DNA from 3 places in the Salinivibrio sp. IB868 genome. Region 3 is predicted to be linked to each of the others. Evidence: riboswitches for the same ligand, from Rfam matches in the RefSeq annotation. Region 3 holds a riboswitch; each other region holds the start of a gene.
What was found. A riboswitch is a leader RNA that binds a small molecule or an ion and turns the genes downstream of it on or off. The one in region 3 is predicted to bind thiamine pyrophosphate.

Region 1 (5,380 bases), on a different contig from region 3:
TTGGAGCCAATCGGTGACCCAAGGGGCATCACCGCCGCGCAGCCCACCTCTTCCAAGCGCTTACACAGCACAGGATCAGCATGACAATATGGCAGCACCACAAACCCCTCATCCACAAGGGTTTTCGCCGCTTGAAGGGTTTCAATCGGGTCAGGCATCAAATATTTGGGGTCGGGGTGAATCTCCAACTTCACCCAGTGCGTTCCCAATGCTTCTCGGGCAAGACGCGCGGCAAAGACCGCTTCTTGCGCATTCTTCGCTCCCGAGGTATTGGGCAGCAGGTGCACACCTAGCTCGCGCAGCGGGGTTAAAATATCATCTTGTATGGCATGGACATCGACTCGCTTTAGCGCCATGGTGACCAGTTCAGTACCACTGGCCGCCAGTGACTCGGCCATGGTCTTGCGACTAGCAAACTTGCCGGTGCCGGTTAACAGCCGAGATGAAAACGTCGTATCCGCAATGGTTAACATGATTATCCTCCGGCAATCGCTTGAAAGACCGCCAAGCTATCGCCAGCGGTGAGTGACGTGGATGACCAAGCATCACGCGCAATAATGGTCTGATTTAGCGCCACTGCGACTGATTCGGCCGGCACCTTCATCTCCTCAATCAATTGCGCGACAGTTGTGGCATTGACCTCTGTCGGCGTGTCATTAATGGTTAACTGCATCGCTTACCTCCCGCTTTGGCTGACAAACCGCACAATGCGGATCCACGGGCAGCGAAAAGTGCTGCCATGTCATGGTTTGTCCATCCAGTCGTGACAAGCGATTGGTCCTGACCGCCTGCCCTAATAACAGCTTTATTGCTTCCAGCGCTTGCGCGGTGGCCATCATGCCGACCACAGGTCCCATTACCCCAGCTTCAGCGCAGCGTGTGGGTTCAGAAAGCGTCACGTCTGCGAAGGCGCACGCATAACATGCGCTATGCGGTTGATAAACCAATAACTGGCCTTGCCAACCGATCGCCGCCGCGCTCACCAAGGGTGTACCAGCCTCTACACAGGCTTGATTGACTGCATGGCGAGTGGCGAGATTATCACTGCAATCGAGAACCACATCCGCCATCGCTACTTCAAGCGCCAGACGCTCACCTTCTAGATAGGCATTGATGGCTCGGCACTGGCAATGTGGATTCAGCGCGACCAAGTTAGCGGCTAGCGACGCGGCTTTATCGGTGCCGATTTGCGCCTCCTGATACGCCACCTGACGCGCCAAGTTAGATAGCTCAATGTGGTCCGAGTCAGCAATCGCTAACTGACCCACGCCAGCGCCTGCAAGATAGAGGCCCGCGGTGGTTCCAAGCCCACCGGCACCGACCATCAACACGCGCGCATTGCTAAGTGCCTGCTGCCCGCTCTCTCCGACTTCTGGCAGCATGATTTGCCGGCTATAACGCAGGTATTCACTGTCCGATAACATCGCGCTCTCCTTGCTGTCTGGATGGATTAAGACAGCGATTAAATGCGTCAATGCGCGCCGCTAAATCAGGCGCTTGCGTCACGGCACGGACCACCGCAATGGCGTCCACGCCGGTGCGCCAAACGTCAGGGGCTCGGTTGAGATCAATACCGCCAATCGCCACCGTCGGGAAGCGGCCATCCACAGTCGCCACCTGCTGCGCTAACGCAGAAATGCCTTGTGGCGGCTCGGCGAGCTGTTTGGTGGTAGTGGGAAAAATATGGCCGATGGCGAGATAACTGGGCGAGAGCGCAATCGCTGCAGCAAGTTGTTCGGGACTGCGTGTCGATACGCCAAGGCGCACGCCTTGCCGCGCAAGTCGGTCAAGATCCGCCTCTTGTAAGTCTTGCTGGCCCAGATGAACGCCATAGGCGCCAGCTTCAAGCGCAAGCTGCCAGTGATCGTTGATAAACACCTGCGCATGGTGCGTGCGGCCCAAAGCCACCGCGCGCTGTACCCAGTCTGCCAATTGTGGATGGGCTGGCTGCTTCACACGCAGTTGTACGGTTTTCACCCCCAAGCAAAGTAAGCGTTCAAGTAAATCCACGTCGTCTACCACCGGATATAATGGGCCTATGCCTTCCGACATAGGCGCAAACGGGGTCAGGCTCATGATTCCACCTTATCGCTGTCGCTTATCTCAGCGCCTTGTTGTGACGAATGATGGGATTTTTGCAGGTAGAGTTCACTGCCCTTTTCTCGAAACTCTTGCGATTTTTGCTGCATGCCTGCTAACGGGTCTTCCAGCATGGTGACATCAATCGCTTCGCCCGCAGCGGCATAGCCATTTTCTTTGGCGTAATCGCGGACTTCTTGGCTGATTTTCATAGAGCAGAATTTTGGCCCACACATGGAGCAAAAATGCGCGACCTTGCCCGACTCTTGAGGCAGGGTTTCATCGTGATAAGCACGCGCCGTCACCGGATCTAAAGCAAGGTTAAACTGATCTTCCCAGCGAAATTCAAAGCGCGCTTTGGAAATGGCGTTATCCCGCACCTGCGCGCCCGGATGTCCTTTGGCTAAGTCGGCGGCGTGTGCGCACAACTTGTAGGTGATAAGCCCAGTTTTAACATCCTCTTTATTGGGCAGACCCAGATGCTCTTTAGGCGTGACATAGCAAAGCATCGCACACCCAAACCAACCAATCATCGCCGCACCAATCCCAGAGGTGATGTGGTCGTAACCCGGCGCGATATCGGTAGTCAGCGGGCCTAAGGTATAGAAAGGCGCTTCGTGGCAATGGGTGAGCTGCTCGTCCATGTTCTCTTTGATCATGTGCATGGGCACATGGCCAGGGCCTTCAATCATCACCTGCACATCGTATTCCCATGCCACCTTGGTTAGCTCGCCTAGGGTACGTAGCTCACTGAACTGGGCTTCGTCGTTCGCGTCAGCTACCGAGCCCGGGCGTAATCCATCGCCTAACGACAGCGATACATCATACGCGGCACAAATTTCGCAGATTTCGCGAAAATGGGTATAGAGGAAGCTTTCTTGATGATGCGCCAAGCACCATTTGGCGATAATCGAACCGCCACGCGAGACAATCCCAGTCACGCGATTGGCAGTCATGGGCACATAGTGCAAACGCACCCCGGCGTGAATGGTAAAGTAGTCGACCCCTTGCTCGGCTTGCTCTATCAAGGTATCGCGCATCACTTCCCAAGTCAGGTCTTCGGCAATGCCATTCACTCTCTCAAGCGCCTGATACATAGGCACAGTGCCAATCGGGACTGGGCTATTACGTAAAATCCACTCGCGAGTTTCGTGGATATTGCGTCCGGTCGATAAATCCATCACCGTATCCGCGCCCCAACGGGTCGCCCACACCAACTTTTCGGTTTCTTCCTCAATGGAGGAGCTCACCGCCGAGTTACCAATATTGGCATTCACTTTCACGAGAAAGTTACGCCCAATAATCATCGGCTCCGCTTCTGGGTGGTTAATGTTGGCCGGAATAATCGCACGCCCTTCAGCAACTTCTTGGCGCACAAATTCGGGAGTGATGTTTGAGGGTAAATGAGCGCCAAAGCTTTCTCCTGGGTGCTGGCGATTTAGCTGCTCTTCACGATACTGCTGGCGCCCCATGTTTTCCCGGATAGCGATAAATTCCATCTCTGGGGTGATAATGCCTTGGCGTGCGTAGTGAAGTTGGGTCACACATTGGTTAGGTTTCGCCCGACGGATAGGCGGTAAGGCACTAAAGCGAAGATCATCTAAGGTTTCATCACTGAGGCGGGTCTGCGCATAGTCTGAGCTCACTGCACCAAGAAACTCTGTATCGGCACGCTCATCAATCCAGGCTTTGCGCAGTGGCGCTAAGCCTTGGTAAATATCGATAGCACTCTGTGGGTCAGTATAAGGCCCTGATGTGTCATAAACCCGAATGGATTCATTGGCTTCATACTGCGGATTGTCTTTACTGCCACCCACAAAGGTCGGAAACAAATGGATCTCTCGCATCCCTACGCGAATATCGGGTCGCGATCCCTCGACATAGACTTTTTCCGAGTTGGGGTAGGTTTGCGCAGAGAGAGAATCGATAAAAGATTTGGCCTCAAGACGGGCCTGTTTACGGGTCGACATAGCATTACTCCGGTGTTCATTATGGGAATTAATGCTTGCCGGAAAACGCTGAATTGAGATGTGAGCAAACTGGCAGACGCGTACGGCCTGTGATCTGATGCATCTCTTGTTCCCTTCGCTGGTCCTAACCAGATCAGGTTCAACGGATCCCACTTGATGTGGTCTCAGCCAATTGGCACTCCGACAAGTTCAACGCCAGTATAAGAAATCACCGCCGCAACAACAAGCGACGTAACACGATGTTTTCACTTAACCGGTAATGCGTCCTAGCAGCCAAGCCCCCATCGCGGCCGCTCCCAAGCATAACGCAAGGTTGAGACCCACGTTTAACAAGGCTTTCACCGTCTCACCATGTTGGAACAGCATCAAGGTATCTACTGAAAAGGTCGAGAAGGTAGTAAATGCGCCCAAAAAACCAATCGCAACCAGTTGGCGCCAAGGCACCGGAGCAATCACCTCTTGACTCATCGCCGCTAAAAAGACGCCCATCGCTAATGACCCGAGTACATTTACTATTAAGGTACCGTATGGGAATGCACGACCAAGCACCGCAACGCTCCACTCTGATACGAGAAAACGCGAGGATGCCCCTAATGCGCCACCAAGCCCTACCCACAATATGCTTACCACAGGGTTGCTCCTTTCGATTGGTAAAAAGTCATCATACCGCGACATGTGAACAAGAAACAGGAGGAAGAAAAAGGCTAGAGAGGTGTGGTTGCTACCACAGAGAGTAGATACAAAAAAAGCACCGACAATGTCGATGCTTTGGTATTTGGCAGGGGTAGAGGGATTCGAACCCCCAACACGCGGATTTGGAATCCGCTGCTCTGCCAATTGGAGCTATACCCCTGTAGATAGGTGCCTATTGTAGCGATCCCGCGACAAATTACCACCACCAATTACTCTTCAGACGTTTGATCGCTTATTTATAAAGCAAATCTTTCCCAGAAGCTCAATAACAAAAAAACCCTACTAAATTTAGCAGGGTTTCTAAGTAGTGGCGGAGTGGACGGGACTCGAACCCGCGACCCCCGGCGTGACAGGCCGGTATTCTAACCAACTGAACTACCACTCCGCACCAATGCTGTATGACTAAAGACTTATATCTCTTGGCTTTAATCAATTGTAATCAAAGCCTGGCGATGTCCTACTCTCACATGGGGAGACCCCACACTACCATCGGCGCTGCTTCGTTTCACTACTGAGTTCGGCATGGAGTCAGGTGGGTCCAAAGCGCTATGGTCGCCAAGCAAAATTTTGTCTGGAACAAAATTTAACGCACTTCAGTGCGGCCCGTCAGGGTCAAATACAAGGATGTATTTGATAAA
Region 2 (5,380 bases), on a different contig from region 3:
CACTTCATCGGCGACCACCGCAAACCCTCGACCCTGCTCACCGGCACGTGCCGCTTCAATCGCTGCGTTTAAGGCTAAGAGGTTGGTTTGATCGGCGACATCGCGAATCAACTTCACAATACCGCTCACCTCTTGGGCATGCTGGTCGAGCGAACGAATCGCTTCCGACGATTGCTGACATTGCGCGGATAAGGACTGCACGTGACGCGCAAGATCGTTGACTTGCTCGGCACACGACGCCGCCTGATGGCTCACGTCCGTTACCCGTTCTTTTTCACCGTTGATGGTGTCTGCCAAGGTGGCCAGAGACGATTGCGTCGCATTGATTGAGTCACCGAAGTGGCACAAGTTGGCGTCGATGGCTTTTCCCGTTTGGCGTTTTTTCTCTACGGTGGCTAACTCTGCCTGCAATGCCTCTTTCTCTGCATTCAGCGCGTCGATGGTATGGTTGATCTGCTCAATTTTTTGCTGCAGAGCGACTTGTTTTTGCTGCTCTTGTTCAAGTTGACGACGAGATATAAACACGCTGACTCCCAATTAAGTAATTAAGCTTTTTATAATATTTTAACGCTTAATATTGGCGATGTATGATGAGCCAAGCGAAATGTGATCCATTTTGCGCCAATCGTTTGATTTACACTGTAAACCTATAAAAATTACCGCCATACTGACCCTTCTGCAGCAAATGAGCGAAACGCTATGACCTTTTGGTTGCTTTTTAAACGTTGGATTATCAGCCACTTCGCGCATTTAGACGGGCGTATTTTGGGGTTGGTGGTACTCGCCTATGGCGGGATTGGCTGGCTACTTTTACACGGCGCCGGTGAAACAGAGATGACCCAGTCACTCGGCCGCTATGTCTATTACTTGATGGTCACCGCGTCCACTGTCGGCTATGGCGATTATTCGCCCGCAACAGAAGCAGGACAGTGGATTACCGCCTTTTGGATTATTCCCGGTGGGCTAGGGCTGTTCGCCGTTGTGATTGGGCATGTGACCAGTGCCTTAGTGGATTATTGGCGACGTGGATTACAAGGAAAACGGAGTCTTACTGTGAAAAATCATATTCTGGTGTTGGGCTGGAATGGTCAACGCACCATTCAGCTCATTCGTCTACTACAAAGCGGTGTGCATGGCGATCGTCCGATTGTGCTTTGCGTACGTCCCGAAATGGAAAATCCGCTCCCCGGCGAGGTGGAATTTGTGCGCGTCACCAGCTTTACCGATGCAGAGGGGATTGCGCGTGCGGGGATTGATAGTGCTTCGAGCATTATTATCGACAACCCAGAAGACGATATTACCCTATCAGCGGCCCTGTTCTGCGCGCATAAAAATCCGTCAGCGCATCTGCTCGCCTACTTTCAAGACGACGCGCTGAGCCAAATACTCAAACAACACTATCCACACGCAGAATGTGTACCGTCTGTTTCCGTAGAAATGCTAGCGAAAGCCGCTGTTGATCCGGGCTCCAGCCAGTTGCATCACGAGTTGTTGAGTACCGCACAAGGGATGACACAGTATTGTGCGCGCTACCCGACTAACGCGAGCACGACGGATGTGGGTACCTTGTTCAATCAGTTAAAGCATGAATACGATACAACCTTAATTGGTATCGACAAAGGTGAAGGCATTACCCTTAACCCCAGCTTGCAAACCGAAGTCGCCCCCGGCGATCGCCTTTTCTATATTGCCGCTGAACGTTTACCGCATTGGTCGGCGGCGTGATTCGGGCACCATTTATCACACGCGACACTGGCTATTAACCCTTCCGGAGCAGTCCGCCGCCGCCAAGATGGAGGCAACGGACTGGCTTTACGTGCCCTATTCGCGAAAAAACGGTCTATTCGACCACCGAGGTTTCTTGTGCATCAGAATGACACGCTTCGACTGGGTAGGCGTAAAAATGATGCACAGGCCCCGCGCCTCTTCCCACCTTTAACTGCTGACTATGCGCTAAAGCCTCTGTCAAATACTGCTTAGCCGCCCGCCCGGCTTCAATGGGCGTCATTCCCTGCGCGTAATAAGAGGCCATCGCCGCAGACAGTGAACAGCCTGTGCCGTGTGTATTAACGGTTTCAACCCGACGGGCGCTCAGGGTTTGACAGGTATCTTGGCTAATCCACACATCCACGCTTTCAGGGGCGTGATGTAAATGCCCGCCTTTGAGCATCACATAAGGACAGCCTAGCCGACGTAGGGCTGGAACTAACGCATGCATTTGCTCAATGGAGGTGGGGACAGGCTGACCGGTTAATCGCGCCGCCTCAGGCAGGTTGGGGGTGAGCACGGTTGCTCGCGGGATCAGCGCTTCAATCAGCGCTGTCATGGCGTGTTCATCCAACAGAGGATCGCCGCTGGTGGCTACCATCACGGGATCTAAAATCACCGGTAAGTGAGGCGATCGCGCCAGCACGGCGGCCACTTCGCGAATAACCGCTTGGTTGGCGAGCATACCAATTTTCACTGCACGCACCGGCATATCATACAAAACGGCCTCTAACTGGGCACGGACAAAACCAGGATCAACCGCCGAGACGGCCTCAACACCACAGGTGTTTTGTGCGGTTAACGCGGTGATCACCGAGCACGCATAACCGCCAGTGGCTGAAATCGCTTTAATATCGGCTTGAATGCCGGCACCGCCACCACTGTCTGAGCCAGCGATGGTAAGAATAACAGGTGGAGATAGGTTCATAATGGCCCCTTAATCATCAGGGGCGGAAGGAGACAAAGCGCGCCAGAATGCGCCACTTCGTGTGCTGAACGTGTCAGTTCCCTCCGCCAGTGCTAACTGGATCAGGTTCTACGGGTCCTGCTTTCGCAGTCTCAGCAATCACTTGCTCCCCGACTAACACGGTCAGAATATAAACCTTAATGATAAAGCGCAAGTCTGATGTTTCTGATGGCGCGTTTACACATTCTCGTAATGGTTAATGGTCGTATTGCCTTGTTGGGCGGTTTTAAGCAGTTGTTCGAATCCATCTTGGATAAGCGGCCGTGCATATAAAAACCCCTGCACTTGGTCGCAGCCAATTGTCTGTAGCACCTGCTGCTGGCTGACTTCTTCCACCCCTTCGGCAACCACACCATGACCAAAGCCATGGGCTAACTCAATCACGCTACCCACCAAGTGTTTGTCACTGGCGTTGGTGGCCAAATCTTGAATAAAACTGCGGTCGAGTTTAACCCAGTCTACCGGCAGTTGCTTAAGGTAACTCAATGAGCTGTAACCGGTGCCAAAGTCATCCAACGCGATATGCATCCCGGCATCCCGCAGCTGTTGTAGCTCGCGCAATGCCACCGAGATTTGCTGAATCAGTGCCGATTCCGTGACTTCCAATTGAATAATCGCCGGCGGCGTGTTTGTCGCATGGCAGCGAGCCAACACACTCTCGGCAAAACCATGACGGAGTTGCTGGGCAGAGACATTGATTGACAGATGAAAGTGCTCGTCAGTCAGGCCCTGTACGCGCCATTGCGCCACCGCCCCCAGTGCCATCGCCAGTACTTTATCGCCAAGTTGCATCATATCGGCGCTGCGCTCGGCAATGGGAATAAATTCGGCGGGACTTATCGCCCCTAGGGTTGGATGCTGCCAACGCAGTAGTGCTTCTGCGCCCACCAGCAGACCCCCATCAAGCCGCCATTTAGGTTGATAGACCAAGGAGAGATGATTGCTTTGCAAGGCCGAGCCAAGCTCAGTACGTATCAAGTGCTCTCGCTGCGCTTTACTGTCTAGCTCGGGCTGATACTCACCGACAGCCTGATCATCGGTCGGAATAGCCAGGATCGCTTGGCGAAACAACTGCGGCACATCGGCGCTTTCCGAGTCAGCACGGCTGATCCCTATATGGCAATGCAAGAACATCAGTCGCCCTTCGAGGGTATGATGACCACTGATGAGTCGGTGAATCCTCGCTGCTTTTTTCGCCGCCTCTTTACCGTCTCCCTCTATCAGCATCACCAGTCTCGAGCTGTCCCAAACCCCCACTCGATGCGAGCGCGCCACCGCACTGTTCGCCAGCAGCTCAGCAATGTGCTTATACAGGGCTTCGGTCATTAAATGCCCTTGATGCTGCGTCACCGCTTCCATACCATCAAGCGCAATCATCAATACCGTCACCGGCCCTCGCATCAATTGTCGCTCCGCTGCATCCAATAAGGCTCGGCGATTGGGGAGACCTGTCAATGGGTGGGTAAGAGAAAGGGCGCGTAACGTGGCGGTTTGTTTGTTCACCAACATTTGCAAACGCGCAGCTTGGTCACGCTCTTTCAATGTTTTAAGCTGTAACTGCAGTAGGTTGTGAATACGCTGAAGCACTTCGTCATAATCAAACGGCTTGCTGATATAATCTATCGCCCCTCGGCATAGCGCTTGATTACGTAACCCCACATCATTATCCGCAGTGAGCACCATGACGGGTGGACAATGGTCCCCCAATGCTTGGTTCAGATCATCCAGCACCATGAGTCCCGAGCGCCGTGGCATGCGCATATCAAGCAAGATAAGATCGGGCACCGGCGACAAGTGGTCGTGCACAGCACAGGGGTCCGTTAGCCCAATCAGATGCACGTACCCCGCTTGGTCAAGCATCGCGGTGAGTAAGTCAATGTTTTCCGCACGATCGTCAATGATCAAAATGGTCGCTTGTGATGGTGACTTTATCATTCCCTGTCCTCTAATAACGATTGAATAGCCGCGGCGAGCGCAGTTGACGATACGGGCTGCTGTAGTCGTAGGTGTGGTGTGGCGGCGCTGCAATGGACTTGCCCTTCCGCCCCAAGGATGATCAGCGGTTTATGCTCCACCAGGCTCGTCCAGTGTGCGGGCATTCGCGCTAAGTCATTACCATGGATGATAAAAAGTGATGGGGCGAGGGTATGTGTCATCGCTTCAGCCAACGAAAAATCGTGCGCATGGTGCAAGGTCAACAGCGGCCAGTCCTCAAAGCAATCAGAGACCAGCCGTTGCTGGTGACTGCCTTGGTCAATATAAAGCACACGGTGTGGCTGAGTGAGGCGTATATTCGCGTCAGAGGCTTCTGCAACCAGGGGCTCAGAGGAGTGTGGCTTCGCGCGATAAGGGAAGGTCACCGAAAAGGCACTGCCCTTGCCCTGTTGACTCGCAACCCTGATCTCACCTTGCATCTGAGTCACCAATTGATAGGTGACGGCCAGCCCAACCCCCGCGCCTTCTATCAATGAGTCTTCTGCCACTAAACGGTTAAAGGGCTCGAAAAGGCCGTCGAGCTGGTCGTCGGCAATGCCAATGCCTGTATCATTCACCGTCATGGTCAGACTATCGTGATGCGTGTGCGCATCCACCCAAACCCTGCCTTGTGGATGGTTATATTTCACTGCATTGCTGAGTAAGTTAATT
Region 3 (5,380 bases):
GTCTAGTCTGAAAAGAAGGCTTGCTGAAAATAAGGACGGGCAATGCAAAAACGTTTAATACTTCTATTCTGTTTGGTTTTTCCGCTGTTTAGCCAAGCGGCCCCCAAAGTAGAGTATTGGGCGATGTGGGATGCGCATAACCCTGACAGCCAGGCGACCTTCACACATCACAGCTGGCAAGTATTACTGGATAAGTATTTGCAACCTCAGGGGCAGCACACCTTATTTAACTATGCGGCGGTCACCGAGGCTGACAAGAAGGCTCTCGATCATTACATCCGCATGCTCACCGCGCGCGACCCTCGCACGCTGACCAAAAACGAGCAATACGCGTATTGGGTCAACCTTTACAATGCGGTCACGGTGACGCTGATTTTGGAGGCCTATCCAGTCCGTTCGATCACCAAACTCGGTGGGTTATTTAGCTTTGGGCCTTGGGATGATGAAGTGGTCACGGTGGCAGGTGAGCCGCTTACCTTGAATGATATTGAGCACCGTATTCTGCGCCCGCTATGGCAAGACCCGCGTACCCACTATGCAGTCAATTGTGCCAGTTTAGGCTGCCCAAACCTGCAACCCAAGGCCTTCCAAGCAAACGCGCTTGAGGCGCAGCTCGAGCAAGCCGCCTACACCTTTATTAACAGTGACAAAGGCGTAAGTCAGCAAGGCAATCAGTGGCGGCTTTCTTCTATCTATAAGTGGTTTGAGGCTGACTTTGGTGGCGATAAGCAAGGCGTGATCGCTCACATAAACCAGTATCGCGATATTCCATTGCCACAAGAGGTAACATTGGAATACGACTACAACTGGGACCTTAACCAACTCGGCAACTAAAAGGCTTGGTTAACCCTAAGCCAATCAGTACAATGGCCTCGTACTCATTGGGGAGCCTCACGGCTGAGATTGCGCACCGCGCTAGACCCATCGAACCTGATCCAGCTAACACTGGCGTAGGGATTGAGACTTGATGTTGCCATCAACTTGCCTCAACACCCACGCCCAACTTAGGAGCGTGCTGTGAAAGTTTTTACCTCTGTTCTCACTCTGGTTGCTTTATCGCTATTATCACTGGGTGCCCGTGCCGCGGACCCACTGACCGTGTACACCTATGACTCCTTTATTGCTGAATGGGGAGCAGGGCCTAAAATTAAGGCGAAGTTTGAACAGCAATGCGATTGCCAACTTGAATTCGTCTCTCTTGATGATGGCGCCGCCTTGCTCAATCGCCTGCGCATTGAAGGGGAAACCACCAAAGCCGATATCGTGCTGGGTATGGATACCAATTTAATGAAAGAAGCCGAGCGTAGCGGCATTGTCGCCGAGCACGCGGTCAATACTAAGCGCCTGCAAGTGCCTGGTGGTTGGGATAACAACTACTTTATCCCCTACGATTACGGCTACTTTGCCTTTGTGTATGACACCACGCGTTTACTCGATCCGCCCAAAAGCCTCAAAGCCTTGATTGAGGAGCGTGACGACATCAGTGTGATTTACCAAGATCCGCGCGTATCAACAGTGGGCCAAGGCTTAATGCTTTGGATCCAAAAAGTGTATGGCGACAACAATCAACAAGCATGGCGCGAATTGGCTGACAACACCATCACAGTGACCAAAGGTTGGACCGAAGCGTACAACATGTTCCTTAACAAAGAAGCCGACATGGTGCTTTCTTACACCACCTCGCCAGCCTATCACCTGGTTGCCGATGATGACGACCGCTTTGCCGCCGCCATGTTTGAAGAAGGTCACTACATGCAAATCGAAGTGGCCGCTAAATCAGCCTATACCGATCAACCGGAACGTGCAGACGCGTTTTTACAATTTATGCTCAGTGATGCGGCTCAGTCTGTGATCCCAACCACTCAGTGGATGTACCCGGTTACTGATGTCAACTTACCTGACGCTTTTTATACCTTAGACAAGCCGGAAGAAAGCTTGCTATATCAACCTGATGAAGTGATGGGTAACCGCCAACAATGGGTACGTGATTGGCAAACGGCGTTGGTTGAATAACCTTCATGCTCAACCCCTCTCGAACCTGGCCGGGCAGTATGGCGGCCAGCCTGGTTGTGGCTTTGATTGGCAGCGCGCTATGGGCGCTGTTCTCTCACAGCCACGACCTAGCGCTCACCGCGTTGTGGCAAGATACCTATCTGCGCCATGTCACCTACTTTAGCTTTAAGCAGGCCACTTTATCTGTGGTGCTCAGCGTTGGGCTTGCGATACCCGTCGCCCACGCACTGTCTCGCCGACAGTTTCCAGCCAAGGCATGGCTACTTAAGCTATTCGCCATGACCTTAGTACTACCGGTATTGGTGGGTGTGTTTGGCTTGGTTGCCATCTATGGCCGCAGCGGCTGGATTGCGCAAGCCTTTGCGCATTTTGATGTGGCTATGCCGTTTTCTATTTATGGCTTAAGCGGCATTTTGCTCGCTCATGTGTTTTTTAATCTGCCTTTTTCTGCCCAACTCATGGTGCAAGCTTTAGAGGGGATCCCCGCTGATCAGCGTCGTCTCGCTACCCAGTTAGGACTTAAGGGCTGGCAACGTTTTAAGCACCTAGAATGGCCGTATTTACGCCAAAGCTTGCCCCATATCATCGGGCTAGTGTTTATGTTGTGCTTTACCAGCTTCGCCACCGTGATGGCACTGGGTGGCGGACCGAAAGCTACCACAATAGAGTTGGCCATTTACCAAGCCATTCATTTTGATTTCGATTTACAAACAGGTGCTGTCCTTGCGCTGTGGCAAATGCTGTTGTGTGGCGCCATCGCATTTACCGTGCAAACGTTAACGCGCCCGCTGCCGAGTACGCCCAGTGAAGTACTGCCTCTTCCCGCCTCTTTGGATAGCCGTGCTGCCAAATGCTGGGACAGTCTATGGATTGGTCTCGTTTTGCTACTGGTGTTACCACCACTGGGTGTGGTGATTGCTCGGGGGCTGAATCCCAGCGCATTAGCTGTGCTCAGCGATAGCGCACTGTGGCAGGCAACACTGCACTCACTGGCCATTGCCTTTGGGGCAACCAGCTTTGCCTTTGTGCTCGCAGCCGCAGTGATCCTCGCTAGCCGCCACTGGCGGTTGCATGGGCGCAAAAAACAGGCGGATGGGATAGAAACCCTCGGGGCGATTATTTTGGTGGTACCGAGTATTGTCCTCAGTACCGGGCTTTTTTTGCTGTTTCGCCAATTTAGCGACGTATTCAGCTTGGCGCTGTGGCTGGTGATGGCCGTGAACGCCCTGATGGCCCTGCCTTATCTCATCAAAGTACTAAGTGCTCCCGCGTTTCAAGTTGCCCAGTCTTACCATAATCTGTGCGCCACCTTAGGCGTAAGGGGCATCACCCGTTTACGTCTGATTGAGTGGGACTGTTTACGTGCACCTATTGCACGCGGTGTCGCAGTGAGTTTTGTGTTATCGATGGGCGATCTCAGTGCGATTGCCCTATTTGGCAGCCAAAACTTTCAAACTCTGCCCCTGTATTTATTCCGCTTAATGGGCAGTTACCAAATGGAAGCCGGCGCTGCCGCGGCGATGCTGTTACTGCTCACAAGTTTGGGGTGTTATGCCCTGCTTACGCGCCTTATTCAATGGAGACAAGCATGCTGACGCTTTCTAGTGTCCACTATCGTTACCAGCAAGATTGGATGACCTTTGATGCCAAAATAGCGCCGGGGGAGATTGTGGCTGTGCTCGGCCCCAGCGGCGCGGGTAAGAGCACCTTATTATCCTTGATTGCCGGATTGATTGCCCCAGATAGTGGCGAGATTGCTATTAATGGCAAGCCAGTGACAACAACCCCAGCGCACCAACGCCCCTTGTCTATCTTGTTTCAAGAGCACAACGTCTTTACCCATTTGTCGGTATTCGACAATATGGCGATAGGTTTATCACCATCACTGAAGCTAACCGCCTCCCAGCGTGACAGCATCCACCGTGCGGCCCACGCCGTCGGTTTAACAGACTATCTGTCACGTCTACCTGGGCAACTGTCGGGCGGCCAACGCCAGCGCATCGCGTTGGGTAGAAGCATCGCACGCAACCAACCCTTATTGTTGCTCGATGAGCCCTTTTCGGCACTCGATCCTGCGCTAAAAAAGGACATGCTGGCACTGGTCAAGCGTACCGCCCAAGAGCAAGGCACAACGGTGGTGATGGTGACTCACCATCCCGAAGACGCCCAAGCCATCGCCTCTGAGTTTCTTTATTTGGATAACGGGCAAGTCCGCCTGCATTGTCCTGTCGAAACCCTCGAGACCCCACCCGCGATAATGCAAGGTTACATGGGCAAGACGGACGAAGAGTGATGGGTGGCGCCACTTGGATTGACTTCTATACTAAGGAAAACACGGAAGATTCCAAGGAGGCGCCCAGTGGCCGCCAGCAGCATAAAAATCCTCGACTCCATTGTCGATTTCACCGCTAAAACAGAAGTCGACGCGATCACCAAAAGCTTGCTGACCTCAATGACCGAGCTTACCCCAATAAGCGAGGTTGTGCTGCTCGATTACTGCGGTGACATGCAGCCTGCCTTTACCGTACTCGGCACCAACGACAATAGTGCCTTTCAGCAAGAAAACATTCATCAAATTGATGCCCTGCTTGATGAGTGCCTGGCGACACAAGCGGTCACTCAACACTACGCCAATGATCATGTATTGATTGCCGTTCCCATTTATTACGAGAAAGAAGAAGGTGTCAGCGGGGTTTTATGCGGTCGCGCCAAAAGCCTTAGCAAGGACCAACGCGCACTCGTCGCTGGACTAACGCGTATCTATGAAAACTATCAGCAGATTATCATGGCCAGTGAGCGTGATAGTTTCACCAGCTTATTTAATCGCAAAGTCCTCTCTAAAAAGCTGGATCTTATTTGTGATCGCTTAGCGCAAAGTGAGCCTTCCCCTGCCAGTGAAAATGGCAGCGCCCTGGTTCCTTGGGTGTGTATCTTCGATGTTGATCACTTTAAGCAAATTAATGATAACTTTGGCCATGTTTTCGGTGACGAGGTCATCTTGTTACTTGCCTCGCTGATGCGCCAGACTTTTTCTTCACAAGACACCTTGTTCCGGTATGGCGGCGATGAATTTGTGGTGCTGTTTCAGCCGTGTACTCGCGCCATGGCAGAGCAAAAAGCCAATACTTTTATTGCTAATGTCAACGCGCGTGATTTTGGTGCCGCCCAAACCGTGACGATTTCCATGGGGGCAACGCAGATTGAGCGAGGGCAACTGAGCACCAGCACCATCTTAGGCAATGCCGACCAGGCGCTCTATCACGCCAAACAAAACGGCCGTAATCAGGTCGCTTTTTATGATGACTTACTGCAATCTGGGGTGATAAAAACCTTTGTCGCCGAGGACGATGTTGAATTGTTTTAGCTC

Region 1: another riboswitch for thiamine pyrophosphate. It lies ahead of thiC (phosphomethylpyrimidine synthase ThiC); the one in region 3 lies ahead of thiB (thiamine ABC transporter substrate binding subunit).
Region 2: another riboswitch for thiamine pyrophosphate. It lies ahead of thiD (bifunctional hydroxymethylpyrimidine kinase/phosphomethylpyrimidine kinase); the one in region 3 lies ahead of thiB (thiamine ABC transporter substrate binding subunit).

What each region holds. Positions count from the first base shown of each region.
Region 1 is NZ_MUEW01000003.1:408-5,787, reverse strand. It holds gene BZG20_RS03530 (thiazole synthase) at 1-473, opposite strand, end outside; gene thiS (sulfur carrier protein ThiS) at 476-673, opposite strand; gene BZG20_RS03520 (HesA/MoeB/ThiF family protein) at 657-1,424, opposite strand; gene thiE (thiamine phosphate synthase) at 1,408-2,076, opposite strand; gene thiC (phosphomethylpyrimidine synthase ThiC) at 2,073-4,049, opposite strand; TPP riboswitch at 4,143-4,242, opposite strand; gene crcB (fluoride efflux transporter CrcB) at 4,299-4,679, opposite strand; tRNA gene BZG20_RS03500 (tRNA-Trp) at 4,826-4,902, opposite strand; tRNA gene BZG20_RS03495 (tRNA-Asp) at 5,051-5,127, opposite strand; rRNA gene rrf (5S ribosomal RNA) at 5,187-5,302, opposite strand.
Region 2 is NZ_MUEW01000015.1:46,168-51,547, reverse strand. It holds gene BZG20_RS16275 (methyl-accepting chemotaxis protein) at 1-525, opposite strand, end outside; gene BZG20_RS14545 (potassium channel family protein) at 700-1,725, shown strand; gene thiD (bifunctional hydroxymethylpyrimidine kinase/phosphomethylpyrimidine kinase) at 1,841-2,695, opposite strand; TPP riboswitch at 2,757-2,857, opposite strand; gene BZG20_RS14535 (EAL domain-containing protein) at 2,912-4,669, opposite strand; gene BZG20_RS14530 (PAS domain S-box protein) at 4,666-5,380, opposite strand, start outside.
Region 3 is NZ_MUEW01000007.1:59,446-64,825, forward strand. It holds gene BZG20_RS09060 (DUF547 domain-containing protein) at 43-834, shown strand; TPP riboswitch at 873-974, shown strand; gene thiB (thiamine ABC transporter substrate binding subunit) at 1,018-2,013, shown strand; gene thiP (thiamine/thiamine pyrophosphate ABC transporter permease) at 2,019-3,608, shown strand; gene thiQ (thiamine ABC transporter ATP-binding protein) at 3,602-4,306, shown strand; gene BZG20_RS09080 (GGDEF domain-containing protein) at 4,373-5,377, shown strand.